2 regions of the Corynebacterium nasicanis genome follow, and region 2 is predicted to be linked to the other one. Evidence: predicted binding sites of a transcription regulator. Region 2 holds the regulator's gene; the other holds the start of a gene.
The links. The regulator HspR, encoded in region 2, represses chaperone genes until heat shock. The targets are predictions, from matches to a motif close to ANNTGAGTNNNNNNNACTCANNT.
Positions count from the first base shown of each region.

Region 1: the regulator HspR is predicted to act here: its motif matches at 3,126-3,148, upstream of clpB (ATP-dependent chaperone ClpB).

Region 1 covers NZ_JBHSQE010000006.1:1,009-5,664, forward strand. Annotated here, with positions in the region: gene ACFPUZ_RS08225 (hypothetical protein) at 1-14, opposite strand, end outside; gene ACFPUZ_RS08230 (hypothetical protein) at 55-462, opposite strand; gene ACFPUZ_RS08235 (LGFP repeat-containing protein) at 1,183-2,076, opposite strand; gene ACFPUZ_RS08240 (hypothetical protein) at 2,143-2,316, opposite strand; gene clpB (ATP-dependent chaperone ClpB) at 3,202-4,656, shown strand, end outside.
Region 2 covers NZ_JBHSQE010000005.1:136,830-141,485, reverse strand. Annotated here, with positions in the region: gene ACFPUZ_RS08140 (hypothetical protein) at 38-277, shown strand; gene ACFPUZ_RS08135 (alpha/beta hydrolase) at 277-1,437, shown strand; gene exaC (acetaldehyde dehydrogenase ExaC) at 1,407-2,927, opposite strand; gene ACFPUZ_RS08125 (heat shock protein transcriptional repressor HspR) at 3,059-3,472, opposite strand; gene dnaJ (molecular chaperone DnaJ) at 3,497-4,656, opposite strand, start outside.

The DNA of each region.
Region 1 (4,656 bases), on a different contig from region 2:
TCCCACATTTTCACCAAAGTGATCGCCCTCCTAATGTGCAAAGAATTGAGCTACTCACAGTATCCATGTCGATTGGAAAACCCTTCCTGTTTCGCCAAATCTATCTGAAAAAACCACTTGGAGAACTCGATACGACTCAGCTGGAAGTTCTGCAGATACCACCCAAGAGCTGTCGCTAATTTCCTCGACCTTACATTCCGTCTCGTGGCGATTCCCGAGTGTGCAGTTCAGGAGTTTTAGATCCCGTATGCTTCCCGCACTCTCAGATTGAAACGAAGTCACGTAAACTTCAGTAACCAAGAATTTTTCTGATCTTATAAGGGATTTGACGACTGTGGACTTACTTCCTATCTGATCTGGTGAATCCGTCGGGTCCCAGAAAATATGGTCGACGCCACCTTCGGGGTTGATCTCACCGTAATCAATCAAAAGTGGTTGGGAACCCACGGAGAGCACATCCAAGCCGAGATCATAACCCCTTGAATTCCCTATTAAATAGGTGCTATCTGGATGATCTAGGATGCTGGCACATCCGGGAAGTAGAAGACATATTATTGCGAAAGTGACGGCCAATAGCTGGCGCGTTCTGCTTGTCTCCATTTGGTTTGAGTGGGGGTCCGCGGGTGTCAACTTGGTCCGCACTTAATTTCCTCAGGAGTTTCCCTCGTCATGAAGGGATTTGCATTATAGGCAGGCCTTCCATTAATTAGGGCACTGTTTCCGAATCTCACTTTCCAACGATGCCATGTTCCTGGCTCGCATTCTGCGACGAATACGAAACGGTTAGGATTGGAAGAGGCTCTATTATGGCCTATTGTGGGGTTTCTGTAGTTCCCAATGTGCGGAACTTGAGACCAGGCCCTCCATGAACTTCTGTACATTTTTCCCCCTAGGGACAGGCCGTTCGGAGTAAAATTGCACCAGTTCCTAGCTTGAGCGTGGATTTGATACTCTCCCGTTTGCCTGTGTGTACCCTGTGAAAAGTGGGATATCCCGATTTTCCTCCGCACTGGATTGCTGGGGGAGGCTGGCGGGATAATATCGTTTGAGGAGAGCTTTCTGGCATCGCTGTTGCGATCGATGCTGGTTGGATTAATGTGAGTGCAATTAAGAGGGTGGTCAACATTGCTTGATATGGGCGGGCCATTAGGATGCTCTCTCTGCGAACGTGCATATCTTCCCTCACTCCAGGTGGTCGATAATGGGTAGTGGAGTCGGATCAAATTCCCAAACAAGCGAGTGATCGAAATCGGCTACGCTTCCTTTATTGATTGGTTCAAAATATCCTCTAATGAGTCCGTTCTGGAATGGCTGAGAGGCTTGTAATAGAACCTCTTCTACAGGTGTCCCAGAAGGGTAGCCGAGCGTCCCTGATTCTCTCCCACCTTTAGCCCACTCGAACAGGAAGGGTCCACTTATTCCCCAGGTGCCGGCGTCAGGATGCCAGTACATCTCTCCGTCCTGAAAGACGCTGAACCGCCCAATGCTGTCTGCTGTCTTGGCCTCGTCGGCGATGGGAAATCCTAGGTAACTGTTGGGCCCGCCCATTTCTAGCCACTCTTCCAGGATAAGTCCGTTGATGCTGGCGACCTGTTGTAGAGGACTGCGGTAGATCCGCCCTCCTTGGAAGTGCTGGACCCAACCGTTAAGTTCTCCATCGACAGGTTGTGACCCCTTGACTGGGACCTCTCCTCCGAGGGGATAGCCGAGCCACCCGGTTTCCCAACCATTACGTGCCCAGACCTCAGCATTGCGAACGGCTACTGCGTGTGCCCCGGTATCAGGATGCCAGTAAATAAAGCCGTTCTGGTAGCGCTGCCGGTAACCCTGCCCATCGGGATTGGCGGACATTGGCTCAATCGGCCACAATAGCCAGCTGGTCATTCCCCCAAGTTGTTCATAGCGTTGCAGGATCGCTCCGCACACCTGGTGTGGGCTGGGCCAAAACGTCCGACAGTGAGCGGCGGTGCGCCTCGCCCGCCCCAGAGAGGTCTGTTCTGCAGCAACAGCAACTTCGGCGATATCTGCATCATGCTTGTTCAACTGCGGGGGCAGCACGATGGAATCAGACCACATTTGTCCGGTAGTAATGGCATTTTCTGGTTCACCTGACTCCATCGCGGTACGGATTTGTTGCTGGTATTAGACGACCTCCTCGTCAGTCAACCCGCCGACGCCGTCAACGGTGGGTGGGATGATGGGGTCCTGCTGGAACTCCTGGGCGTAGGTCTCGTGTTCATCTGGGAATACGATCCGTTCAGCTTGTGCAACAGCAAAGAGGGGACATAGTCCAACAGTGGTGATCGTTGCGGTCACAGTGGCCACAATCCGTCGGTTTGTTGTCAACGAGTCTCCTTAATCTGGCTCTCTGTAGGGCCGTGTCCCTGGAACGCGGACGCCGAGGACAACATCTGGAAGCACTTCTCAGTATAGCTTTCGAGCTTCGGGCTTTGTAGAGCTTCATTCTCTTGTTGATGGGGCGGCCTGGGCCTGAAGTTCGTTCCATTGCTGGTGGGCGTCCATCGGTAGGTGGTAGCCCAGCGAGGAATGTAGCCGAAGTTTGTATTACTGCCCAATCTGCTTCGAGGGCTCCTTGAGGGCATTTGTCAACGACGGCCAGCTTTTTCGATCGAATAGCTTCGTTTGAGCGTCGAGTGCAGCGCCTCGGCCATCGTGGGTTCTTTCGAATCTCCCCGCGACCCCACCGGCGCCATGATGTCGGAGTCGACGAGGGCTTGGCCGTAGACAACTAAGCGATGCTGCACCTCACCGTCCCTGTGATGGATCAGCCTGGCGAAGTGCTCACCTGCGCGAAGACGGCCCTCTCGTCCATGTCCGGAACATCATTTGCTTCAGGGGCACGAAGGTCGAGATGTTCCACGGTGAGTCCCGTGCCGCCCAGTGGGAGTTCCTGGCCGAGGTGGATGACTCCATTGTCTTGCCAACGCGAAACGGGTCCAACGGCGAATCTAGGGCCGCACTCCGATGTGGCATCGGATTCGGGCACTCGGGGACCTGCCTGACCAGCATTTGATTTGTTCGGCTTTCTGGACCATGTCGGAACACGCGGGCGTCGAGAAGCGGGGGTGCCTACCATTGAGTCGGAGGGACTCAAAGTTTTTTTGCCTTGAGTGGAACAGACTCAACTCTTGGTGCGTTAGTACTAGTAGATAACTGACAAAAGAGAAAGGAAACGTGCCCATGAGCTCGTTCAACCCCACCACCAAGACCCAGGAGGCCCTGCAGTCCGCACTGCAGTCCGCTTCCGCGAACGGTAACCCGGACATCCGTCCGGCGCACCTGCTCGCTGCGATTCTCGACCAGCCGGAGGGCATCGCCGCCCCGGTGCTCAAGGCCACCGGCGTCGATCCGGAGACCGTGGCCCGGGAGGCCCGGGAGCTGGTCGACGGTTACCCCAAGGCGGCCGGCGCCAACCTGGCCAACCCGAACTTCAACCGCGAGGCACTCAACGCGCTGACCGCCGCCCAGGAGCTGGCCGGTGAGCTCGGCGACGAGTACGTGTCCACCGAGGTCCTCATGGCCGCCATCGCGCGCGGCGATTCGGATGCGGCGGGCTTGCTCAAGAGCCGCGGCGCGACCTATGACGCCCTCAAGGGGGCCTTCCCCTCGGTGCGCGGCGCCACCAAGGTGACTTCGCAGGACCCGGAGGGCCAGTTCCAGGCGCTGGAGAAGTACTCCACCGACCTCACCGCCCGTGCGCGGGAGGGCAAGATCGACCCGGTCATCGGGCGCGACGCGGAGATCCGCCGCGTCGTGCAGGTGCTCAGCCGGCGTACGAAGAACAACCCGGTGCTCATCGGCGAGCCGGGCGTCGGTAAGACGGCCATCGTCGAGGGGCTGGCGCGCCGCATGGTCGCCGGAGACGTCCCGGAGTCGCTCAAGGGCAAGACCCTCATCTCCCTGGATCTGGGGTCGATGGTCGCCGGCGCGAAGTACCGCGGTGAGTTCGAGGAGCGCCTCAAGGCGGTGCTCGACGAGATCAAGAACTCCAACGGGCAGATCGTCACCTTCATCGATGAGCTGCACACCATCGTCGGCGCCGGTGCCACCGGTGATTCCGCCATGGACGCCGGCAACATGATCAAGCCCATGCTCGCCCGCGGTGAGCTGCGCCTGGTCGGTGCCACCACGCTCGACGAGTACCGCAAGTACATCGAGAAGGATGCCGCTCTGGAGCGTCGTTTCCAGCAGGTCTTCGTCGGCGAGCCCTCGGTGGAGGATGCCGTGGGTATCCTCCGTGGGCTCAAGGAGCGCTATGAGGTCCACCACGGTGTCCGTATCCAGGACTCCGCGCTGGTGGCCGCCGCGACCCTGTCCGACCGGTACATCACCAACCGTTTCCTGCCGGACAAGGCCATCGACCTCGTCGATGAGGCCGCCTCCCGCCTGCGGATGGAGATCGACTCCTCCCCGCAGGAGATCGACGAGCTCGAGCGCATCGTGCGTCGCCTCGAGATCGAGGAGGTCGCCCTGTCCAAGGAGACCGACGCCGCCTCCCGCGACCGTCTGAGCAAGCTCCAGCAGGAGCTGGCGGATGAGCGCGAGAAGCTCGGCGAGCTCAAGGCCCGCTGGATGAACGAGAAGTCGAGCATCGACAAGGTGCGCGGCGCGAAGGAGGAGCTGGAGCAGCTGCGC
Region 2 (4,656 bases):
GGTTGGCAGATCGGCCGCCGTGGTCGACACTGGCGGCATGGACCACCTGCAGCTCACCTCCGCCACCGCCGATCACCTGCTCACGCTCCTGCGCCGCACCACCGCCCCCTCCTCCCCGTCCCTGCCGCCGGGCTCCCGCACGGCCGCCGCCCTGGGGCGGGCCGCCGCCTCCTGGGATTCCCGCCACCGCCACGCCGAGTCGCTGCTGCGCGACCACGTCTCGGACGTGCGCCGCTTCGTCGAGCGCGTCGACGTCGTCGACAGGTCCGCCTTCTGATGCTTCTCGACGCCCCCTCCCTCCGCCACACCGCCCACCTCCTGGGAGTCGACGCCGGCTGGCTGACGGAACAGCACGCCTGGCTGTCGCGCACCTTCGAGGACCTGCCCGGCACCGGGTTTTCCGGCGCGGCCGCCGAGGCCGCGGTCTCCCGGCTGCACCTGCTCGCCCGGCCCCTCAGCCTGCCCCCGGAGGAGATGCTGCGCGTGGCCCAGGTGCTGCACGTGACGGCCCGCCTGCAGGAGGAGCTCGACGCCGCCGGCCGCCGCGCGATCATCCTCGCCGACCGCGTCGCCGGCTCCTCTTCCCTGGTGACGCTCTTCCTGCGGGACCTGCATTCCCTGGGCGAACTGCTCGACCACACCTGTGCCCGGCAGATCGACCTGCTGTGCACTCCGGACGCGCCCGCCCCGGAGCAGCGTCTGGCGGATTCCCCGGCGCTGGGCCTCGCGGCGATCCACGAGCGCAACATGCTCGCCCACCCCCTCGATCTGCCGCCGGACGTGCAGGTTCTCGAGATCGGCGAGGGCCACCTCGTCGCCGCCGTCGGCGATCTGGAGAACGCTGCATCGGTGACCACGGTGGTGGCCGGCGTCGGTTCCTCCGACCCCGGGCACCTGCCGACCCACCTCGAGCGGGCGCGCACCATCTCCCAGGCCACGGGCGGGGCCACGGTGCTGTGGCTCGGCTACCGCGCCCCCGCCGGAATCGGGCCCGCGCTGGCGCACGAACCGGCCCGCCGGGCCGGGGTGGAACTGCAGGCTTTCCAGCGCGAACTCACCCGCCGCTTCCCCGGGCAGCGCCGGGTGGTCGTCGGCTACTCCTACGGCTCAGTGGTGGCGGGGCGGGCGGCCGCGGCGGGCGGCGGACTCTACGCCGATCACCTGGTGTTCCTCGGCAGCCCCGGGGTGGGGGTGAACAGCGCGGCGGAGCTGACGCTGCTCGGGGAGGACCCGCAGATCCACGCCATGACGCACCCTTCCGACCCGGTGTCCCTGCCCGCCGGCGTACACGGGACAGACCCGACATCCCCGGAGTTCGGGGCGCGGGTCTGGCCGGGCGATCGGGAGGGCGACCACAGCAGCTACTGGGAGGATCCCGTGCTGCTGGGGCTGCTCAACGGGTGGGCTCAGAAGAAGCCGAGCGCGTTGTCCGAGTAGGAGACAAGCAGGTTCTTCGTCTGCTGGTAGTGGGCGAGCATCATGAGGTGGTTCTCACGGCCGATGCCGGACTCCTTGTACCCGCCGAAGGCGGCGTGGGCCGGGTAGTTGTGGTACTGGTTCACCCACACGCGGCCGGCCTGGATCTCGCGGCCCGCGCGGTAGGCGGTGCGGCCGTCACGCGACCAGACTCCGGCGCCGAGACCGTAGTTGGTGTCGTTGGCGATCTGGATGGCCTCGTCGAAGTCCTTGAAGGTGACCACCGACAGGACCGGGCCGAAGATCTCCTCCTGGAAGATGCGCATGTCGTTGGTGCCGCGGAAGACGGTGGGCTCGATATAGAAGCCGTTGTCCAGGCCCTCGATCTTGTTGATGCTGCCGCCGGTGAGGGTCTCCGCCCCCTCCTGCGGGCCGATCTCCAGGTACTCGGTGATCTTGTCCATCTGCTCCTGCGAGGCCTGCGCGCCCATCTGGGTCTCGGTGTCCAGCGGGTTGCCCTTCTTGATCTTCTTCACGCGCTCGACGCCGAGCTCGAGGAACTCATCCGCGATGGACTCGTGGACCAGCGCACGGGAGGGGCAGGTGCACACCTCACCCTGGTTGAGTGCGAACATGGCGAAGCCCTCGAGGCACTTGTCCCGGAATGCGTCGTCCTTGTCCATGACGTCCGGGAAGAAGATGGACGGGGACTTGCCGCCCAGCTCGAGGGTGACCGGGATGATGCGGTCGGCGGCAGCCTTGTTGATGATCTTGCCCACGGCGGTGGAACCGGTGAAGGCGATCTTGGAGATACGGTCGGAGCCCGACAGCGCCACGCCGGCCTCCTCGCCGAGGCCGTTGACGATGTTGAGGACACCCGCCGGCAGCAGATCCTGGATGATCTCCACCAGGTAGAGCAGCGAGGCGGGGGTCTGCTCCGCCGGCTTGAGCACGATGGCGTTACCCGCGGCCAGTGCCGGGGCGATCTTCCACGTGGCCATGAGGATCGGGAAGTTCCAGGGGATGATCTGGCCGACGACGCCCAGCGGCTCGTGGAAGTGGTAGGCCACGGTGTCGTGGTCGATCTGCGAGAGGCGCCCCTCCTGCGCGCGGGTGGCGCCGGCGAAGTAGCGGAAGTGGTCGACGGCGAGCGGGATGTCGGCGGCCAGGGTCTCGCGGACGGCCTTGCCGTTGTCCCAGGTCTCGGCGACGGCGATCTCCTCGAGGTGCTCCTCGATGCGGTCGGCGATGCGGTGGAGAATGAGGGCGCGCTCCGCCGGGGAGGTGCGGCCCCAGGCCGGGGCGGCCTTGTGGGCGGCGTCGAGCGCGAGCTCGATGTCCGCCGCCTTGCCGCGGGCGACCTGGCAGAACACCTCGCCCGTCACCGGGGTGATGTTGTCCATGTACTCGCCGTCCACGGGAGCCACCCACTCGCCGCCGATGTAGTTGTCGTAGCGCTCGCGGTAGGTGACGATCGAGCCTTCGGTACCGGGGTTCGCGTACACGGTCATGGTGTGTCCTTTCACGGGAGGAAGTGGTCTGCACCACACCATACAGTGATCCGCGCCACTTTTGTGAAGATCTGCGGTGGCCCCTGAAAAGACCCACGCCCACCCGGGTCTCCGGGTGGGCGTGGGTAGTCTCAGCGCTGATCCTGATGTCGTCGCAGCCGGCCGCGTCGCGGCTCCCACATCACCAGCGCCGTGGAGCGCGGGACGTGGACGAGCTCACCCCGCGGGCGGGAGGAACGCTCCCGCTCGACGCGGAGCTCCTCCACCTCGGCCCGGAGGCGGTCGACCTCCTCGGAGAGCTCGATGATGGCCTTGATGCCGGCGAGGTTGACCCCCTCCTCCTGGCTGAGCTGCTGGATGCGGCGCAGCAGGGAGATGTCCTTCCGGGAGTAACGACGCCCGCCGCCGGTGGTCCGCTCCGGCGTGACCAGACCCATCCTGTCGTAGGTCCGCAGGGTCTGGGCGTGCATGCCGGCGAGCTCGGCCGCGACAGAGATGACGAACACCTCGCCGAGATCCTCCGTCGAGGACTTGTCCTTTCTCATGGTCCGTACACCTCCTTTCCGGTGCTACTTGTTCCCGGCCCACCCGGCACGCGGGTTGAAACCGGAATCCTTCTCCGCCTGCGCATACTCGCGCAGGACACTGGTGGCGGCGGCGTCGAGATCCTTCGGCACCGCGACCTCGACGGTGACCATGAGGTCACCCGCACTGTCCCCACTGCGGGGCACGCCACGTCCCCGGACCCGCAGGGTGCGGCCGTTCGGGGTCCCGGCCGGCACCTTCACGCGCACGGGCGCGTCGAGGGTGGGCACCGTGATGGTGTCCCCGAGCGCGAGTTCAGCGAAGGACACCGGGACGGTGACCTCGAGGTCGTCGCCGGAGCGGGTGAACACGGCGTCGTCACGCACATGAACCGTGACGAACAGATCACCCGCCGGCTTGCCCTGCGGCCCGGCCTCGCCCTGGCCCGCGAGGCGGACCTTCTGGCCGTCGATGACGCCCGCGGGGATGCGGACCGTCAGCGAACGGGTACGGCGGACGGTGCCGGAACCGTGGCATGTGACACACGGGTCGGTGATGACCTGGCCGGTACCGGAGCAGTTCGCACAGGGCGCGCTGAACCCGAAGGCCCCGCGGTTCTCCGAGGTGAAACCGGAGCCCTTGCACACGGCGCAGGTCTCGGGGTTACCCGACTTGGAGCCCGAGCCGTGACAGGTGTTGCACGGGGCGTCACCGGTCAGCTGGAGCGGGATCGTCGTGCCCTTGGCCGCCTCCCGGAAGTCAAGGGTGATGTCCGTTTCGACGTCGGCGCCCCGCGTCGGCCGAGCTGTGTGGCGAGGAGCGCCGCCGCGGTTGAAAAGGCCACCGAAGATATCGCCCAGACCGCCGTCCGCAGAAAATCCTCCACCGGATCCTCCTCCGAAGATGTCCGAGGCGTCGAATCCTTCCTGCGTCTGCCGAAACCCGCCGGGAAACCCGGCACCTCCGCCTCCGCCGAAGCCACCGAGGCCACCGCCGGAGCGCAGCATCGACTTCAGCTGGTCGTATTCCTTGCGCTTGGCCTCGTCGCCCACGACGTCGTAGGCTTCGGCCGCCTTCTTGAAGCGCTCCTCCGCGGACTTGTCACCGGGGTTCTTGTCCGGGTGATTCTCCCGGGCAAGCTTGCGGTAGGCCTTCTTGATGTCCTCGGCGGACGCGGATGAGGAGACCCCCAGATCCGCGTAGT